DNA from 4 places in the Devosia sp. 63-57 genome. Region 3 is predicted to be linked to each of the others. Evidence: predicted binding sites of a transcription regulator. Region 3 holds the regulator's gene; each other region holds the start of a gene.
The links. Region 3 encodes LexA, which represses DNA repair genes until DNA is damaged. Its sites were predicted from a motif close to TGTTCNNNNTGTGTTCNG; they were not measured.
Positions count from the first base shown of each region.

Region 1: recA (recombinase RecA) is a predicted target of LexA. The motif match lies at 1,493-1,510, and genes of this name have one in related genera.
Region 2: ssb (single-stranded DNA-binding protein) is a predicted target of LexA. The motif match lies at 2,505-2,522, and genes of this name have one in related genera.
Region 4: uvrA (excinuclease ABC subunit UvrA) is a predicted target of LexA. The motif match lies at 2,928-2,945, and genes of this name have one in related genera.

Region 1 is NZ_MKUY01000003.1:490,673-495,685, forward strand. It holds gene alaS (alanine--tRNA ligase) at 1-5, opposite strand, end outside; gene recA (recombinase RecA) at 347-1,420, opposite strand; gene araD1 (AraD1 family protein) at 1,705-2,700, shown strand; gene BGO80_RS02570 (aldo/keto reductase) at 2,852-3,871, shown strand; gene BGO80_RS02575 (DUF2237 family protein) at 4,016-4,408, opposite strand; gene cckA (cell cycle histidine kinase CckA) at 4,410-5,013, opposite strand, start outside.
Region 2 is NZ_MKUY01000005.1:2,174,776-2,179,788, reverse strand. It holds gene BGO80_RS18725 (efflux RND transporter permease subunit) at 1-1,038, shown strand, start outside; gene BGO80_RS18720 (hypothetical protein) at 1,167-1,691, shown strand; gene ssb (single-stranded DNA-binding protein) at 1,764-2,288, opposite strand; gene scpC (succinyl-CoA:acetate CoA-transferase ScpC) at 2,622-4,127, shown strand; gene BGO80_RS18705 (MFS transporter) at 4,244-5,013, shown strand, end outside.
Region 3 is NZ_MKUY01000003.1:121,987-126,999, forward strand. It holds gene BGO80_RS00595 (5-oxoprolinase subunit B family protein) at 1-651, opposite strand, end outside; gene BGO80_RS00600 (hypothetical protein) at 789-965, opposite strand; gene BGO80_RS00605 (hypothetical protein) at 1,085-1,321, opposite strand; gene lexA (transcriptional repressor LexA) at 1,463-2,182, shown strand; gene BGO80_RS00615 (YybH family protein) at 2,184-2,561, shown strand; gene BGO80_RS00620 (IlvD/Edd family dehydratase) at 2,762-4,570, opposite strand; gene BGO80_RS00625 (2-dehydro-3-deoxygalactonokinase) at 4,869-5,013, shown strand, end outside.
Region 4 is NZ_MKUY01000003.1:310,163-315,175, forward strand. It holds gene uvrA (excinuclease ABC subunit UvrA) at 1-2,823, opposite strand, end outside; gene BGO80_RS01545 (phytoene/squalene synthase family protein) at 3,003-3,842, opposite strand; gene BGO80_RS01550 (Mth938-like domain-containing protein) at 3,842-4,246, opposite strand; gene secD (protein translocase subunit SecD) at 4,406-5,013, opposite strand, start outside.

The sequences.
Region 1 (5,013 bases), 370 kb from region 3:
GTCATGCACAGGCTTTCATGGCGAGCGGACGCGGACGCGTCCTCTTGGAAAAACGGGGCTTTTTATCGTGAGGCGATGAGCCGTGTCCAGCGCCGCAGCGGCAAGATCGGGAAGTTTCGTCTTTGCCGTCTATTCCGTCTCGCCAGCCGGCGCAGCTTCGCAAACATATTGGGCGGCACACTTGGCCGCTTTGGGCGGATACCTGCTCTTGGGTCAAGCCCGAGGGCAAAGCGGAGAGCAAAGACGCGCCAAGCCCGAAGACAGAGCGGAGCGTCGGGGAATATTCGGCCAATAGAACAAAAAACCCCCGCCGAAGCGGGGGCCAATGCATGGGATCGGGAGGTGATCAGTCGTCGCTGGCCGGATCGTCTTCGCCGCCGGCGACGAGAAGCACTTCGCCCAAGAGGCCGGAGCTTTCGCGCACACCCTGCTCAATGGTGTTGGCAATCTCGGGATTGTCCTTGAGGAACTGGCGGGCATTTTCACGGCCCTGCCCCAGGCGCTGGCTGTCCCAGGAGAACCAGGCACCGGACTTGTCGACGATACCGGACTTGACGCCGAGATCGAGCAATTCGCCGGTCTTGGAAATGCCTTCGCCATACATGATGTCGAATTCGACCTGGCGGAAGGGCGGAGCCAGCTTGTTCTTGACCACTTTCACGCGGGTCTGGTTGCCCACGATCTCTTCGCGATCCTTGAGCGCACCAATGCGACGGATGTCGAGACGCACGGAGGCGTAGAACTTGAGCGCGTTACCACCGGTGGTGGTTTCGGGCGAGCCATACATGACGCCGATCTTCATGCGGATCTGGTTGATGAAGATGACGAGGCACTTCGACTTGGAGATCGAGGAGGTCAGCTTGCGCATGGCCTGGCTCATCAGGCGGGCCTGAAGACCGGGCAGCGCATCGCCCATTTCGCCTTCGAGTTCGGCGCGGGGCGTCAGAGCCGCCACGGAGTCGACCACCAGAACGTCGATGGCGCCGGACCGCACCAGCGTATCGGTGATTTCGAGCGCCTGCTCACCGGCATCGGGCTGGGAGATCAGCAGATCATCGACATTGACGCCCAGCTTGCGGGCATAGACCGGATCAAGCGCATGCTCGGCATCGACAAAGGCGCAGATGCCGCCCTTGCGCTGCGCTTCGGCGATGACATGCAGCGCCAGCGTGGTCTTGCCCGACGATTCAGGCCCAAAAATCTCGACGATACGCCCCTTGGGCAGGCCGCCAATGCCGAGCGCGATATCGAGACCCAGCGAGCCTGTCGAAATCGACTCCACCTCAATAGCGGAGTTTTCGCCCAGGCGCATGATCGAGCCCTTGCCGAAATTCCGCTCGATCTGGCTCAGCGCGGCCGCAAGAGCCTTGTCCTTGTCCATCGATCCACCCTCAACGACGCGAAGCGGCGAAGCTGCCATGATGCTGTCTCCTTATTTCACGCTCTCGAAGGTCACGCAACGAGAGGACCAAAGCTCAATTCGTGCTTTGTTTGTTCTCATTTTGTTTCAGCCAAGTCAAGGCACAAAATGAGAACACAGAGAAAACCGGCAGGCTCGCCAGGAGGTGCAGGGATAGCCCGATTCTGTCGGGGGCGGCAGTGGCGGCGCAAAAGTATGATTTTTATCTGGACAGGCGGGCATGGGATGCGTTTTATGCGGCCACACGCCGTGAACAATGGCCCAGCAAGCCAAGGACCGCCCCCATGCATCTGATCCAATTTGTCGACGACAAGGGAAACCGCGCCGTCGGCGTCACCCGCAATGGCCAGACCCAGACCGTCACCGGCGTTGCCAGCGTCTATGAACTGGCACAGGCCGCGCTCAATGCCGGCAGCGGCCTTGCTGCCGTGGTCGACGCCAAGGGTCTCGGCGCCGTGATCGACAAGGCTGCCTTGCTGGCCGAGGGAAGGCTGCTGTCGCCGATCGACCACCCCGACGCCACCCATCTGCATGTGACCGGCACCGGCCTCACCCATCTCGGTTCCGCCGCGACGCGCGACGCCATGCACAAGGCCAATGGCACTAAGCCCGCCGACGAGCTGACCGACAGCATGAAGATGTTCCGCATGGGGCTGGAAAACGGCAAGCCGGCCGCGGGCGAAACCGGCGTGCAGCCGGAATGGTTCTACAAGGGCAATGGCCATATCGTCGCCAAGCCCGGCGAGGCCATCCCCTCCCCGTCTTTCGCGCTCGACGCCGGCGAAGAGCCGGAGATCGCCGGCATCTATATCATCGACCAGCATGGCCAGCCGCGCCGGCTGGGCTTTGCCCTGGCCAACGAATTTTCCGACCACGTCACCGAGCGGATCAACTATCTGTATCTGGCCCATTCCAAGCTGCGCGCCTGCTCGTTCGGGCCGGAACTGCGCGTCGGCGACCTGCCGGCCCATATCGAGGGCACCTCGCGCATCCTGCGCGATGGCGCGGTTTTGTGGGAAAAGCCGTTCCTCTCGGGCGAGGACAATATGAGCCACACCATCGCCAATCTCGAATATCACCACTTCAAATATGAGCTGTTCCGCCAGCCGGGCGATGTGCATGTGCATATGTTCGGCACGGCGACGCTGAGCTTTGCCGATGGAATTTCCACCCAGCCCAACGACACGTTCGAAATCACCGAAAGCCAATTCGGCCTGCCGCTGCGCAATCCGGTGCGCATCGAGGCGGAAGAGAAGGTGGTGGTGACCGGGCTCTACTGAGCCAGGCACCACGACCATGATCGAAATCGCCGGACCTGGTCCGGCGATTTTTTTGTGTGCGCGAGGGCTGAAGGGTGGCCGGAAAGTCGGCTCGCGCTTTACTCAAGGCAACTAACATGTCAGTTAGTCAGCACCCCTCCGGAGACCGATCATGACCACGAGCCCCCTTGAAAAGCGCCGCATCGGCCAGACCGCGCTCGAGGTCACGACACTGGGGCTGGGGGCCGCATCGCTGGCCGGTATTTTTACCGCGGTCCCGGACGCACAGGGCCGCGCCACGCTGCAGCACGCGCTCGACAAGGGTCTCACCTATGTCGATACAGCGCCGCAATATGGCCTGGGGCGTTCCGAACATCTGACCGGCGACGTGCTGCGTCGGGCGGCCAATCGGCCTGTGATCTCTACCAAGGTCGGGCGACTGTTGAAGCCGGTCGATCCGGCGCGGCAGGACAAGGGTCTTTGGGTCGATCCGCTGCCGTTCGACCAGGTCTATGACTATAGCTATGACGGCATCATGCGCTCGCATGAGGACAGCCTGCAGCGTCTTGGGCTCGACCGGGTGGATATTCTCTATGTCCACGACATCGGGACCGCCACCCATGGCGTCGAGGGCAACAAGCCCTATTGGCACCAGCTCGCAAGCGGCGGCTATCGGGCGCTGCAGGAACTGAAAGCCAGCGGCACGGTCCGGGCCATCGGGCTTGGGGTCAATGAGTGGCAAGTGCTGATGGACGCCTTCGCGCTGGGCGATTGGGACGTGTTCCTGCTCGCGGGGCGTTACACCCTGCTGGAGCAGACCTCGCTCGATCCGTTCCTTACCACCTGCGTCAAGCGCGGGGCTTCGGTGGTTGTCGGCGGGCCGTTCAATTCCGGCATCCTGGTGGGCGGCGACAAGTTCAATTACGCCAAGGCGCCCGAGACGGTTGTGCAGAAAGTGCGGGCCATCGAGGCCGTTTGCCGGGATTTCGGCGTGCCCTTGCCCGCCGCAGCGCTGCGCTTCCCGTTGACCCATCCGGCCGTATGCAACGTGCTGCCCGGCCCGCGCTCGCCCGAAGAGCTGGATGGCATTCTGGACTGGTGGAACGTGGATATCCCGGACGCACTGTGGTCGGCGCTTGCGGAAAAGGGATTGCTCGCCGAGGGCACGCCCGTTCCGGGTGGGAGAGGCTGAGGCACTGAAAGTGCCGCAGACTCCAGCCGAAGGGCCTGTGCTTTCTGGTGCAGCCTAAGTCAAGCGCCCTCGGGTCTTCGCCCGAGGGTGACGGATCGAGCGTGGGATCGTTTGCCGCAGGCAGCGCCATCGCGCGTTGAATCGCTAATTCAAATCCAGCGCGTAAGCCTTGAGAAGGTCGAGCGGGATGAAGTCAAGCACTTTGCGGTTGGTGGCGCGCAGATAGAGGCGCGGGGCCTTGCCGGCGGCGTGGGCCTGGGCCCAGCGGGCGGCGACGAGGCACCAGCGATTGCCCGGTACGATGCCGGCAAAACCGAATTCCGGGCGCGGGGTCGAGAGATCGTTGCCGACGCTGGCCGAATAGGCCAGGAACGCGGCGCTCGCCTCGATGCACACCAGATGCACCGCCGCCTCCTCGGGACCCGCGGCGCAATAGCCGGTGCGGAAAAAGCCGGTCAGCGGATCGTCCGAGCAGGGCTGCAGCGCCTCGCCCAGCACGTTGAACTCATCGGGACCGGGGATGACGGGCGCTGCCACCTCAATTGGCCTTGCCGACGCGGCTCAGAACTTCCTTGACTTTGGAATTGATCTGGTCGAGCGAATAGGGTTTTGGCAGGAAGTCGACGCTCTGATCATCCTCGATATCGCGGCGCACGCTCTCCTCGGCATAGCCGGACACGAAGATGATCTTGAGATCGGGCATCTTGTGGCGGATGGATTTGAGCATGGTCGGCCCATCCATCTCCGGCATCACCACGTCGGAAATGATCAGATCGACCTGGTAGTCGTGATCCTCGAGTACCTCGATGGCCTCTTCGCCGCCTTCGGCTTCGAGCACCTCATAGCCGGTGGCGCGCAGGGCGCGGGCGGAGAAGGCGCGCACGCTTTCCTCGTCCTCGACCAGCAGAATGCGCTCATGGCCGGTGAGGTCGCGAGCGGGAGCAGCTGCCGCGGCGGCCTTGGCCGACGATTCCTCGGCCGTGGGCACATAGCGCGGCAGGAAGATCTTGAAGGTGGTGCCCACCCCGACGGTCGAGACCGGATAGATGAAGCCCTCAGTCTGCTTGACGATGCCATAGACCGTCGAGAGGCCGAGACCGGTGCCCTTGCCCAATTCCTTGGTGGTGAAAAAGGGCTCGAAA
Region 2 (5,013 bases), on a different contig from region 3:
CTGACTGCTGCCGAAAGCATCGACGAAGGCGTCGGCGGCGTGGCGCCGCTGTATGTGCGTGTGCCGCTGATCGAGCACGATCCCAATATCGGCGAGGTCGACTACCAGCGCATTCGCGTCGTGCACCAGATTCTGGAAAAGGAACTCGGCCAGAACAAGGTCATCTCGGCGGCGAGCATGACCAATTACACCGATACCGGTTTCACCCGCGAAGAGGTGCTGAATGCTGTCGGCCCATTCATGCGGAAACGCTTTGTCACCGAAGACGGCTCGCAGGCACTGGTCACCGGCTTCATGCCCACCGTCATCGCCAGCAACGATCTCAAGGCGCTGGTGACACGGGTGGAGGCGGAACTGCATGCCTCGGGCATCCCGGAGGCCGAACTGGGCGGATTTAACATCCTCACGACCTTCGCAACCGACGATATCGTGCGCGGCCTGCAGGGTGACCTTACAGTCAGCGTGCTGGTAAATCTGGCGCTGATCGGCTTTGCTTTCCAATCGTTCCGCGTCGCGGCGGCGTCGGCCATCCCGAACCTCTTCCCGATCCTAGGCACCGAGGCCTGGCTGTGGTGGTCAGGCTCCGGCCTGCAACTGACCACGGTGATCGCGCTGACCATCGCCTTTGGCATTGCCGTGGACGACACAGTCCACTTCCTGTCGCACTATCTCCACGGGCGACGAGAGGAAAAGCGTAGCCATGAGGATGCAGTCAAGCACACGCTGCTGCGCATCGGCGGCGCTATCGTGGCGACGACGATCATCCTCTGCGCCGGCACGGCCATTCTGGTGTTCGCCGAGCTCCCGCAGGTAGCGCTGTTTGGCTCGCTGTTCGTGATTACGCTGGCGCTGGCGGTGTTGGGGGACCTGTTCATCCTACCCGCTCTGCTGATGGCGGGTGGCAAGTTCTTCCAGCCGCTCGGAAAAATCAGGGTGCGTACCGCCGACCACGAGGCCACGCCCGATGATCCTACCGGCGACACAATCACCGGCGATGGCGGCACCGATGGCGAAGCGCGGGAACCGCGGCCCGTTTGAGGTGGCGCTTGTTTCCACCAGTTCGGCGCCGCATGAAAACGTCGCGCCGAATCCGCGATTTATTGTTATCTAGAAGGTCTGAGATTTTGCCGGGGGGCCGGTTTTTGAATCCTGGAGGGTTTTGTAGCATGACGAAACTTGGACACCTGACCCGAGCCGCCGCCCTGGCTGCGGTGGTGGCGACGGCAGGCGCTGCTGGTCCGGCTATCGCCGCGCCGGCCGACGTGGCGCTTCTCAAGTCCTATATCGGTGAGTGGCGCGGCCGTGGCGTACTGGTCGGCGCCAACCAGGAGACCGTGGTCTGCCGGTTGACGCTGAGCCAGGGCAACCAGGACAAGGTCAACTATAATGGCCGCTGCACTTTGGCCGGCAGCAATCTGTCGGTGGCCGGTACGCTGGCCTATGTGGATGCCAACAAGCGGTTCGAAGCCGCAATGACCTCGAACGCCTCGTTCAGCGGTATCGCGGTCGGTCAGAAGCGGGGCGGCGGCCTGACCTTCAACCTGCGCGAACGCAACAAGGACGAGGCCGGCAAGGACCTCAATATTTCGGCGCAGATCCATCTCAGCGCCGACGCCATCAAGGTGTCCTTCGACGTCGTCTATGTTGAATCCGGCGACAGCCTGCGCGCCGAAGTGCCGTTCAGCCGCTGATATCGGCGAGCCTTGGGCAAAGCCATGGAATGACAAGGGCGGCTCCGAGGCCGCCCTTTTTGTTGTGTTCGCTTAGAACGGAATGTCGTCATCCATGCCGCCGGGCTCGAAGGCTGGAGCGTTGGAGGACGGACGACGCCCGCCGCCGCCACCACCGTTGCCGCCACGATCGCTGACGCCACGGAAGCCGCCATCGTCATTGCTGCGGTAGCCACCGCCGCCCTCGCCGGCTCCAGCGCCATCACCGCGGCCATCGAGCAGCGTCAGGTTGGAGTTGAAGCCCTGCAGCACCACTTCGGTGGAGTACTTGTCCTGGCCGGACTGGTCCTGCCATTTGCGGGTCTGCAACTGGCCCTCGATATAGACCTTGCTGCCCTTGCGCAGGTAGCTTTCGGCCACACGGACCAAGCCTTCGGAGAAGATCACCACGCGGTGCCACTCGGTCTTTTCGCGGCGCTCGCCGGTATTGCGGTCCTTCCAGCTTTCAGATGTGGCGATACTGAGATTAACCACTTTGCCGCCATTGGGCAGGTTCCGGACTTCCGGGTCATTGCCCAGATTGCCCACCAGAATGACCTTGTTCACGCTGCCAGCCATGGCGCACTTCCTTCCAATTCAGTCCCGGTCTGCCCTGTCGCGGGACGCTTTCGATCCATTGGGCAGGACTATAGCCGTCAGTGCACGGCCCTGCCCTTCGACCGCACCATAGCTTTTCCGAGGCAAGTCAGTCTGTCCAATTCTGCGGTTCTCAACAGGCCCGGACACGACATGGCGCGCCCTTCCCCGTTCCCAGAAAACCGTGCCTATGCATTTTGTTCACTTTATGTTCTCACGACTTCTGTGTCAACAATGTTGAGCTTGACCGGGATCAAGGCGCTGCCACACAGTCGTGGCAAGGAGGAGTCGTGACGTTTTAATTCAGAGTTTGCGATGACCCCTGCCGACCTCTCCGCCCGCATCCGCAACAAAGCGCTTCTCGATCGCATCGTCTCCGCCGATGAAGCGGCGGCACTGATCAAGGATGGCATGGTGATTGGCATGAGCGGCTTCACCAAGGCCGGCGATGCCAAGGCCGTTCCCGTCGCGATGGCAGACCGGGCCAAGGCCGATCCGTTCAAGATCACCCTGATTACCGGCGCCTCCCTCGGTCACGATATCGACCGCATGCTCACCGAGGCGAAAGTGCTCGCCCGGCGCATGCCGTTCCAGGCCGACCCGACGCTGCGCAAAGCCATCAATCGCGGCGAGGTGATGTTCATCGACCAACACCTGAGCGAAACAGTGGAGCATCTGCGCTCCAACCAGCTCGGGCCCATAGACTATGCCATCGTCGAAGCGGCCGCCATCAATGAAGACGGGGGACTGGTGCCGACCACCTCGATCGGTAATTCGGCGAGCTTTGCCATCCTGGCCAAGAAGGTCATCGTCGAAATCAACCTGTCGCAGCCAATGGGACTGGATGGTTTGCACGATATTTATATCCCCTCCAAGCGCCCGACCCGTGCGCCTATCCCCCTGATGGCCTGCGACAGCCGCGTGGGTACGCCCTATGTGCCGATCCCACCCGAGAAGATCGCTGCGATTGTCATCACCAACGAAACCGACAGCGCATCCTCTGTGCTGCCTTCCGATGTCGAGACCGGCGCTATCGCGCGTCATCTCATCGCCTTTTTCGAGAGCGAAGTCGCGAGCGGCCGGCTCGACCTGACGCTGCAGCCACTACAGGCCGGCATTGGCTCGATCGCTAACTCGGTGCTGCAGGGTCTCGCAGACGGCCCCTTCCACCATTTGCGTCTCTACAGCGAGGTACTGCAGGATTCGACATTTGACCTGTTCGACGCCGGCAAGCTCAGCTTTGCATCGGCGTCGTCGATCACCCTGAGTGCGCCCTACGCCGAACGGGTGTTCGGCAATTTCGAGGCCTATAAGGACAAGCTGATCCTGCGACCGCAGGAAATCTCGAACCATCCCGAGATCATCCGGCGGCTGGGCATTATTGGCATCAATACTGCGCTGGAATTCGACATATATGGCAATGTCAACTCGACGCATGTGGACGGCACCATGATGATGAACGGCATCGGCGGCTCCGGCGATTTCGCGCGCAATGCCTATCTCTCGATCTTCGTCACCAAGTCACTGGCGAAAAGTGGCGCCATTTCGTCAGTTGTGCCTATGGTCAGCCACGTCGATCACACCGAACACGATGTCGATATTCTGGTCACGGAATGCGGGCTCGCCGACCTGCGCGAGTTGGCGCCACGCGAACGCGCCGCGCTGATCATCGAGAACTGCGCCCATCCAGATTACCGTCCTCAGTTGCGCGACTATTTCGAGCGGGCCGTGGCGCGAGGCGGACATACCCCGCACCTCATCGAGGAAGCTTTCGCCTGGCATGTGCGCCGCCAAAAGACCGGAAGCATGCGGGAAAGCTGAGGCGCTCCCATCGGCAAGCCGTGGGCCAACAAGCGGCTGCCTAGTTCTTGTGCAACAATGATTGCTCTTCCCCTGCCGCCGGGGTAGGACAGTGCAAACTGTCCTGAAGCATTTCCATGACCAACGTTTCTTCCCCACCTGCGCCCGAAGCGCAGCGTACGGCCCTGACCATTATTCTTGCAGTGAGCGGAGCCCATCTGCTCAACGACTTGCTGCAATTCCTTCTCCCGGCGCTTTATCCGATGCTGAAGGAGACATACGGGCTGAGTTATCTGCAAATTGGTCTGCTGACACTCGGCCAGCAGATCACCGCCTGTTTGCTGCAACCACTGTTCGGCCTGTCTGGCGATCTCAAGCCCAAACCCTATTGGCTTGCCATCTCCATGATGATCGTGGCGCTCGGCGTGGCGGCGCTTGCTGCTGCCAGTGGCTTCTGGATGTTGTTCATCGCCGCCGTTATCGTCGGCACAGGCTCGGCATTGTTTCACCCGGAGGCATCGCGCGTGGCGCGCATGGCGTCGGGCGGTCGGCTGGGATTTGCTCAATCGCTATTCCAGGTGGGTGGCAATGCCGGCACTGCTCTGGGCCCACTTGCCGCCGCGTTCATCCTCTTGCCGCTGGGCCAGTCGAGCGTGTTCTATTTCCTGGCCGTAGCGGCGCTCGGCGTGGTGCTTCTCAGTTATGTCGGTCGCTGGTACGCCGAGCATCAGCGCCAAGCGGCCAGCCGCCCCAAGGCAGCCATTGCCAAGCCAGCGCTGTCCCGCCAGCGGCTGATGGTCGCCTTCGTGGTCATAGGGGCGCTGCTGCTCAGCAAGTTCATCTATATCGAGGGGCTGAAGAGCTATTACGCTTTCTTCCTCATTGAGAAATTCCAGCTGTCCGCACA
Region 3 (5,013 bases):
CTCGAACACCACCATGTCCCCGGCCCGCAGCCGCGTCGGCGGATCGCGCTCGGGTTCGAAATTTCTGAAACCGGTATGCCCGATCACATGCCAGCCGGTCGGAATTTCCGTAGCGGCGATCGCCGTCTGCCCCGCAGCAAACAGCACCGACCCCACCGCCACCTTGGGCCGCACGGCCGTGCGCCTTGGCACGACCAGCTCGGGCGCATGAAAGCCGCAATAGACGAAACCCGGCGCAAACCCGGTGGTCAGCACCCGCAGCGCCTGTTCATTATGTCTGTTGATGAAATCGGCAACCGACAAGCCCAAGGCCTCGGCGACCTCGGCAAGGTCCGGCCCATCGAACAGCACGCCGATCCGATGCGTCTTGGTGTCGAGATCACAAGGCCGATGGGTGAGCCGCAAGCCGATCTCGCCAGCCAACCGCCAGCCATCGATCGCTTGTGGATCGTAGCGCACCAGCACCGAGACGAGGCTCGGCACAATCTCCAGCACGCCCGTGATAGGTAGCCGCAGAAGTTCTGCCGCCAAAGCCAGCGCATTGCGATTTGCGGCCTCGTCCAGATCGGACCCGAACCGCACCAAAACGGCACTATCGCCGAGCGGCACGATGCGCGGCGCCTGCCCGCTGCCAGTGGTTACCCTCTCCATGCCCAAGGCCCGTTGTTCATATGCGGAACGCACTCCTGCGATGAGGTCGCGCGTCCCGTCAAGTCTTGGGCAGGCTGGCCTTATCGGACCAGCGCGAGCGCTGCTATGGCGCCAGCATAGAGGAGGAAAGACTTGCGCTAATTGGGATCGCGGCCCTCCTGCTCAACCACGGCCTCAAAGAGCTCGCGGGCCTGCCCCGGTCCGATGGCCTCGATGGCCACGGCCGCAATGGCAGCAAAAAGCTCCGCGATTTCCTGGGGATCGGTGATTTCGGCGTCGTCTTCGTCGGCGTCAGCGTTGATCAGGGTAAACACAATAACGCGCCTCCACAGTGAGCCTACACCCACACTGTGCGGCGATTCCTGTTACCGTTTAAATAACGGATTGCACCGATCCAGCGCAGAGTTCGGCTTGCCGAACAGGTCAGGTCCGCTTACTCTTCGCCAGCTTCCAGGGCATCGACATAGGCTTCCACCTCGTCGAGCGTTGCCGAAAACGGCTTGGGACTATCTCCGAAGACTATTTTGAAACTCTCGTCATGGCGAATGGCGTGGCCGCCCGGGTGGCCAAGCACCTTCATCTTTTCCGAGGTCAGCACTGTCAGCCCGTAGCGCGCCGCAGCCCGCTTGATCCGCCGCATGCGCGACGCGTCGAATTCCTTCCGGCTCACTTGGCCACTCCAAACCTGTCAGATCGGCCGTTCGCATAACCCCGGCCGCAGCGACGTGCAAGTAATGTCGGCACTATTGCAGAACATAAATGGAACACCTATAGTCGTTCCGTCTATGTTCCGATTCTGGGTGTGGGGCCAATGCTGACGCGCAAACAACACGAATTGCTGATGTTCATCCATGAAAGGATGAAGGAAAGCGGCATTCCGCCTTCATTCGACGAGATGAAGGATGCGCTCGACCTCGCCTCCAAATCCGGTATCCATCGCCTGATCACCGCGCTTGAGGAGCGCGGTTTCATCCGCCGCCTGCCCAACCGGGCACGCGCGCTGGAAGTCGTAAAACTCCCCGATTCGATGAACCCTTCGCTTGGCGGCCGCAAGGCGCGCTTCGAGCCGTCCGTCATCGAGGGCAATCTGGGCAAGGTTGCCACCCCTCCGGCCCGTGTCAGCGCCGGCATGGCCGACGATTATGCCCGCCCCGTCTCCATCCCGGTGATGGGCCGCATTGCTGCGGGCACCCCGATCGAGGCGATCCAGTCCCATTCCCACACCATTGCCGTGCCCCCCGAAATGCTCGGGCCCGGCGAACATTATGCACTCGAAGTGCGTGGCGATTCCATGATCGATGCCGGCATTTTCGATGGCGATACCGTGCTCATCAAGAAGCAGGACGTCGCTTCCACCGGCGAGATCATCGTCGCCCTGGTCGATGACGAGGAAGCCACCCTCAAGCGCCTGCGCCGCAAGGGCAATACGGTGGCTCTGGAAGCCGCCAACCCCGCCTACGAAACCCGCATCTTCCCGCCCGACCGCGTCAAGGTCCAGGGGCGCCTGGTGGGCCTGCTGAGAAAGTACTGACTTGGCTTTCGCGACCGCCCAAGCGGTCATGGATGCTTATGCCGAGCGCATAAATGCCCACGACTTCGACCTGATGCTGGAGCTGATCGATCCCGACGCTGTGTTCTGGTTCAGCTCCGGCTCCCATCATGGCATCGCCGCTATTCGCGCCGCCTTCGTGTCGACTTGGGACCGATTGCGCAATGAAACCTATTGGCTCGAAGATCTGACCTGGCTGGCTTCTGGCGATGATGCGGCCGCCTGCATCTACAAGTTCCGCTGGCGGGCAGAGATCGATGGCGTCCCCACCGAAGGCGGCGGACGCGGCACTACTGTCCTCCGGCGCAAGGCTAACGGCTGGCATATCGTGCACGAACATCTCAGCCGTGAGCCCGCCTAATTACAAAATCTAACCCAAACGCGATGCAGCTCCTCCCCCTCCTTCAGGGGGAGGCCGGGTGGGGGTGCGCAGCACGCTCAAACGCACATGCTCTCCTCTCAAATGAGAGCCCGCAATAAAGCCGCATCAACCCGAACGTGAAGTGCCCAATAAAAAGGCCCGCCAAGCTGGCGGGCCTTTCTCAATTCATATTGCAGCGATCAGTGATTGTCGCGCGGCAGGCCTTCGTTCTGGGCGATGCGCTGATACTTGTCGGCGCCGCGCAGGATGGCGCCGTCGCCAAGCTGGCCGACCAGGCCGCGCTGGATTTCCTGCCACGGCGTCTGGTGCTTGGGGAACTTGTAGCCGCCATCCGACTCCAGCGCCGCGCGACGGGTCGCGATCTCCTCGGCAGAGATCAGGATATCGGCCTCGCCCTTGTTGAGGTCGATGCGCACCCGGTCACCGGTGCGGAGAATGGCAAGATTGCCGCCCGCCGCCGCTTCCGGCGAGGCATTGAGGATGGAGGGCGAGCCCGACGTGCCCGACTGGCGTCCGTCGCCGATACAGGCCAGCGACGAAATCCCCTTCTTGATCAGGTAATCGGGCGGCCGCATGTTCACCACTTCCGCCGCGCCCGGATAGCCGATCGGGCCTGCGCCGCGCATGAACAGCAGCGTATGCTCGTCGATCTCGAGCGACGGATCGTCGATCCGATGGTGGTAATCCTCCGGCCCATCGAACACTACGGCCTTGCCCTCGAACATGCCCGGATGGGCCGGGTCCGAGAGATAGCGTTCACGGAATTCCGGCGAGATCACGCTGGTCTTCATGATGGCATTGTCGAACAGATTGCCGCGCAGTACCAGGAACCCGGCCTCGGCCTTGAGCGGATTGTCGAAATGCCGGATGACCTTGTCGTCCTCGATCACGGTATTGCGGCAATTCTCGCCAATGGACTTGCCGTTGACGGTCGGTGCGTTCTCGTGGATCAGCCCCTGAGTCATCAGCTCGTTGACCACCGCCGGTACGCCGCCGGCATGGTAATAGTCCTCGCCCAGATATTCGCCCGCCGGCTGCAGATTCACCAGCAGCGGCACCTTGTGGCCATGCTGCTGCCATTCGTCGATATTGAGATCGACCCCGATATGCTTGGCAATGGCATTGATATGGATCGGCGCATTGGTCGAGCCGCCAATGGCCGAATTGACCACGATGGCGTTGAGGAAGTTTTCCTTGGTCAGGATGTCGGAGGGTTTCAAATCCTCATGCACCATCTCCACGGCGCGCTTGCCGGTGCGATAAGCCATTTCCTGGCGATCGCGATAGGGGGCGGGAATGGCGGCCGAACCCGGCAGCTGCATGCCCAGCGCTTCGGCCAGCGAATTCATCGTCGTGGCCGTGCCCATCGTGTTGCAATAACCGGTCGAGGGCGCCGAGGACGCCACCAGTTCGATGAACTTGGGATAGTCGATCTCGCCGGCCGCGAGGAGCTGCCGCGCCTTCCACACAATGGTGCCCGACCCGGTGCGCTCGCCCTTGTGCCAGCCGTTGAGCATCGGCCCAACCGACAGAGCGATCGCCGGAATGTTCACCGTCGCCGCACCCATCAGCATGGCCGGAGTGGTCTTGTCGCAACCAATGGTCAGCACCACGCCATCCAGCGGATAGCCGTAGAGCACCTCAACAAGACCCAGATAAGCCAGGTTGCGGTCGAGCCCGGCGGTCGGGCGCTTGCCAGTTTCCTGAATCGGATGCACCGGGAATTCGATAGCGATGCCGCCGGCTTCGCGAATCCCTTCGCGTAGGCGTTCGGCCAGCACGATGTGGTGGCGATTGCAGGGGCTGAGGTCCGAACCGGTCTGGGCGATGCCGATGATCGGCTTGTCCGACTGCAGTTCCTCGCGCGAAACGCCGAAATTCATGTAGCGCTCGAGATAAAGCGCGGTCATGTCCGGATTATCCGGATTGTCGAACCAGGCGCGCGAACGCAATTTGCGGGGGCCACCGCCGCCGTTGTCTGCCGTCATAGTCACTTTCCTTGCTCATCCGCAGAGCGGACTTTGGGGTCTTGCTGGAAGCCGTTCTATCACGCCGCGGGGCCGAGGGAATGGCTTTCTCGCAAAAAATCATACAATTCATGCACGGCGCTGGCTTTGGCCGATTCTGCCGCATGGCTTGGGCAATCTTACCCGGCGCGAAGACCGCATCCGGCGCCTGCTTTATCAGCAGGGGGACACGGAGGCGGGAATCGCTCTGGCAACGCACCGGGATCGGCTTTAGGGTCGCGCCGCCAATGAGACGACCCGCGAAATGGGAGAGGATTGAGTGACATTAACGGTTGCCTGGATTGCCGTGGATTGGGGCACCTCCAATATGCGCTGCTGGGGCATTGACGCCCATGGCGCCATCCTTGCCTCCGCGACCAGCGACAAGGGCATGGGGCGCCTGACGCCACAGCAATTTCCCGAAG
Region 4 (5,013 bases), 190 kb from region 3:
GCGCGGATTAGCGGCGACCTCTTCGGGCGTGCCGATCGCCACGATCTCGCCGCCGCCATCGCCACCTTCGGGCCCCAGATCGATGATCCAGTCGGCGGTCTTGATGACCTCGAGATTGTGCTCGATCACCACCACGGTATTGCCGCCCTCGACCAGCTCATGCAGCACTTCGAGCAGCTTGGCCACGTCGTGGAAATGCAGGCCCGTGGTCGGCTCATCCAGCATGTAGAGCGTGCGCCCGGTAGCCCGTTTGCTGAGCTCCTTGGAGAGTTTGACGCGCTGCGCCTCGCCGCCCGATAGGGTCGTGGCCGGTTGCCCGACCTTGACATAGCCAAGGCCGACGCGCTGCAGCGTGGCGAACTTGTCGCGGATGACCGGCACGGCCGAGAAGAACTCGACGCCTTCGTCGATGGTCATGTCGAGCACGTCGGAGATCGACTTGCCCTTGAACTGGACTTCCAGCGTTTCGCGATTGTAGCGCTTGCCCTTGCAGACGTCGCAGGTGACGTAGACGTCGGGCAGGAAGTGCATCTCGATCTTGAGGACGCCATCGCCCTCGCATTTTTCGCAGCGGCCGCCCTTGACGTTGAAGGAGAAACGGCCCGGCCCATAGCCGCGCGTCTTGGCTTCCGGCAGGCCGGCAAACCACTCGCGTAGCGGGGTGAAGGCGCCGGTATAGGTGGCCGGATTGGAGCGCGGCGTGCGGCCAATCGGCGACTGGTCGATATCGATGACCTTGTCGAGGAATTCGAGGCCGCTGAGCGATTCATGTGGCGCCGGCACGACGCGCGCGCCGTTCAGCCGGCGGGCGATGGCCTGGTACATGGTGTCGATCATCAGCGTCGACTTGCCACCGCCCGAAACGCCGGTAATAGCGACGAACAGGCCGAGCGGCACATCGACCGAGACGTTCTTGAGATTGTTGCCGGTCGCGCCCTTGATGGAGAGCGCCTTGCCCTTCTTGCCTTCGCGCCGTTCGGCCGGCACCGGAATACCCATGCGACCGGAGAGATATTTGCCGGTGAGCGAGTCCGGGTGATTGAGAATATCCTGCGGCGTGCCCTCGGCAACGATATTGCCGCCATTAACGCCGGCGCCGGGGCCGATATCGAGCACATAATCGGCAGTGAGGATCGCATCTTCATCATGCTCGACGACGATGACGGTATTACCGAGGTCGCGCAGGCGCTGCAGCGTTTCGAGCAGACGGGAATTGTCGCGCTGATGCAGGCCGATCGATGGCTCGTCGAGCACATAAAGCACGCCGGTGAGGCCCGAACCGATCTGGCTGGCCAAGCGAATGCGCTGGCTTTCGCCACCCGAGAGCGTGCCGGAATTGCGCGACATGGACAGGTATTCAAGGCCCACGTCGTTGAGGAACTTCAGCCGCTCGCGGATTTCCTTGAGGATGCGCTCGCCGATCTGGCTCTGGGTGGCGTTGAGCTTGGCCGAGAGCTCGTTGAACCACGTACTGGCATTGCGGATCGACATCTCGGTGACCTGGCCGATATGGAGACCATCGATCTTGACTGCGAGCGATTCCGGCTTGAGGCGATAGCCACCGCAGGCCACGCAGGGTTTGGCCGACATGTATTTTTCGATCTCTTCGCGCATGCCGGCGCTTTCGGTTTCCTTGTAGCGGCGCTCAAGGTTGCCGATGACGCCTTCAAAGACCTTTGAGGTCTTGTACTGGCGCAGGCCATCGTCATAGACGAAGTCGATCTTGGTCTTGTCGGTGCCGTAGAGCACGGCGTGCTGCACGTCGAAGGGCAGCTGGTTCCAGGCGGTGCCGGTCGAAGCGCCGTAATACTTCACCACAGCCGAGAGGGTCTGCTGGTAGTATGGAGCGCTGGTCTTGGACCAAGGCAGGATGGCGCCGTCACGCAGCGAGAGCGTCGGATCGGGCACGATCTGGTCGGGATCGATCTTCTGCTCTGTGCCCAGGCCATCGCAGATCGGGCAGGCACCGAAAGGATTGTTGAACGAGAACAGGCGCGGTTCGATTTCAGCAATGGTGAAGCCGGAGACCGGACAGGCGAACTTTTCCGAGAAGGTGATCTGGCGCGGCGTGCCATCCTCGTTCTGTTCATCGGCAAATTCGACCAGGGCGATACCCTCGGCAAGCTTCAGCGCGGTTTCGAAGCTTTCGGCGAGGCGACCGGAAATGTCGGGAGACACGACGAGGCGGTCGACCACCACCTCAATGTCATGCTTGTACTTCTTGTCGAGCGCCGGAGCGTCTTCGATCTCGTGATATTCGCCATCGATCTTGACGCGCTGGAAGCCCTTGCGCATCAGGTCGGCCAGCTCCTTCTTGAACTCGCCCTTGCGGCCGCGCGCGATGGGGGCCAGCAGATAGAGCCGTGTGCCCTCCGGCAGCCCCAGGGTGCGATCCACCATTTGCGACACGGTCTGGCTTTCGATCGGCAGGCCGGTGGCCGGCGAATAGGGAATGCCGACGCGCGCATAAAGCAGGCGCAGATAGTCGTAGATCTCGGTGACAGTACCGACGGTCGAGCGCGGATTGCGGCTGGTCGTCTTCTGTTCGATGGAAATGGCGGGCGAGAGGCCTTCGATGTGCTCGACATCAGGCTTCTGCATCATTTCGAGGAACTGACGCGCATAGGCAGAGAGCGACTCCACATAGCGGCGCTGACCCTCGGCATAGATGGTGTCGAAGGCGAGCGAAGACTTGCCCGAGCCGGAAAGCCCCGTCATCACGATCAGGCTGTCGCGCGGCAATCTGACGTCGATGCCTTTGAGATTGTGCTCACGGGCACCGCGCACGACGATTTCGCGGTTGAGGCTCGGCTTTTCGGTCATATTTGGTCCAATTGCTCGCGCCGCGGGACAGACGGCTGGCGAAGTCACACAGATATGCTCCCCACCCCCATGCTGCAAGTCAACTCACCGCTGGAGACAGGTTCAGGAACATAACCAGAACGATAAGGATTCGGTCAAGCCGGGATAAGCAAGGCTACCGACAGGATGTGTCAGCAGCCTCAGCGCTGGCGCAAAGTCCACCAGAACAGGACGGCGATCTTGCGCCAGTCGGCATCGTCGGGCGGCGACATGAAGGCCCTGCCCTCCGCTTTCCAGCGGGCCAGTTGCCGCTCGGTAATAACGATGCCGGCAAAGGCAGGCCGCAATTTGGGCGATAGCGCCGCAATGGCGATCCGGGCCTTCTGCAGATGCTCTTCGGCCAGTTCGGCAATCTGGCTCAGGGCGGCATGCAGGCCCTCGCTCTCCAGGCCGGAGAATACTTCGCCTTCCTGCACGCCATTGGCGGCGAGAATGGACCAGGGCAGCATGATGCGCCCCTGGGCCGCGACATAACCGAAGGCGCGCAGATGACCGACCATGGCCTGTGCCACGCCGAGATGGCCGGCCGCATCGCCGGGCTCCACCGGCTCGCCGCCATTGAGGATCATGGCGGTAAGCTGCAACAGGGTGGAGGCGGTTTCGCCGGCATAGCCCTCGAAACTCTCGAGGTCGGGCATGGGGTCGTCATAAAGATCGAACCGACGCGCGCCGATCAGGCGTTGCAGCGTGCCTGCCGGCAGCCCGTAGCGCGCCATGGTGTCGAGCAGCGCATCGGCCAGCGGGTTCTGCCTGACCTCGCCATGGCCCTGCCCGCTCAAGGCATCGTTCCACCATTGCAGCCGGATTTCGCCGGGCTGGGGACCGGACACGCGCTCGCGAATGGCGGCGACATCGGCGGCGAAGGCGAGGATGGCGGCGACATGCGGACGCGCCTCGGCCGGCAGCACCAGCGCCGCAAGATAGCGGTCGTGGTCGGACTGACGCAGGGCCTCCAGCGCGAAATCGTGGCTGGTGGGCATCAGCGTGCCTTTTCGACCGCGATCAAAGCGGCGGCCACTGCCCGGTCTTCGGCCAGCAGCACATTATAGGTGCGGATGGCGCCACCGGTCTGGGTGGCTTCAACAATAATGCCGCGCTCGCGCAAAGCAGCGCGAATGGTGGGGTCGATGGCGACGATGTCGGTTCCGAGACCAATCAGCAGCACGTTGATGTCATCGGCCTGATCGAGAACCGGCTGCAGCGCGTCCAGCGTCAACGCGGCGGCGGAATGCACAGGCCAGGCGATCATGCCGGTCGGCAGGCAGAGCAGCGAGCCCTTGTGCGACATGTCGGCAAAGCGAAAGCCGCCATTGCCATAGGCGTCAATGCCCACCTGTTGGGGAAATTTGCCGAAGGACGGGGATTGGTCAGGATCAACCTGCATTGGCTTCACCTCGTAAGCAAACTCACGCAGCGCGTCACCCCCTGGCCTGGCCCGAGGGTTCTGTTTTCGCTGTTGGCATTGCAAGCGCTCTCGGTTCAGACCCGAGAGCGACGAGCAGCGGGGAGACGACAGCACCCCTACGGACACGACGGCTCGGCACTAGACCGAGGCGCCGTCCATGGGCTTTTTCTTCTTGTCAGTTTGGGCCTGCTCTTCCTCTTCGGATTTCTGCTTGAGGCCGAAATTGATGAGGATGGGACCGTTGATAATGACCGACGAATACATGCCCACCAGCGAACCGAAGGTCATGGCGATGGTGAAGCTGCGGAGCGCCTCGCCGCCGAAGAACACCAGCGGCAGCAGCGCCAGAAGCAGGGTGAACTGCGTCAAGGACGTACGCACGATCGTCTGGTTGATCGAAAGATCGATCAGATCAGGCAGTGGCATCTTGCGGTGTTTGCGCAGATTTTCACGAATACGGTCGGAGACCACCACGGTTTCGTTGAGCGAGATACCGACCAGCGTCAGCACCGCAGCGATGGAACTGAGGTTGAACTCCATTCCAGTCAACGAGAACAAGCCGATCGTCATGATCAGGTCGTGCGAGGTCGTCGTCACCGCGGCAAGGGCGAACTGCCATTCGAAGCGGAACCAGATGTAGATGAGGATACAAACGAGCGCGATGATCACGGCGATGGTTCCGGTCCAGGCCAGTTCGCCGGACACCGTGCCACTCACCGCCTCGACGCGGCGCACCTCGTAATTGT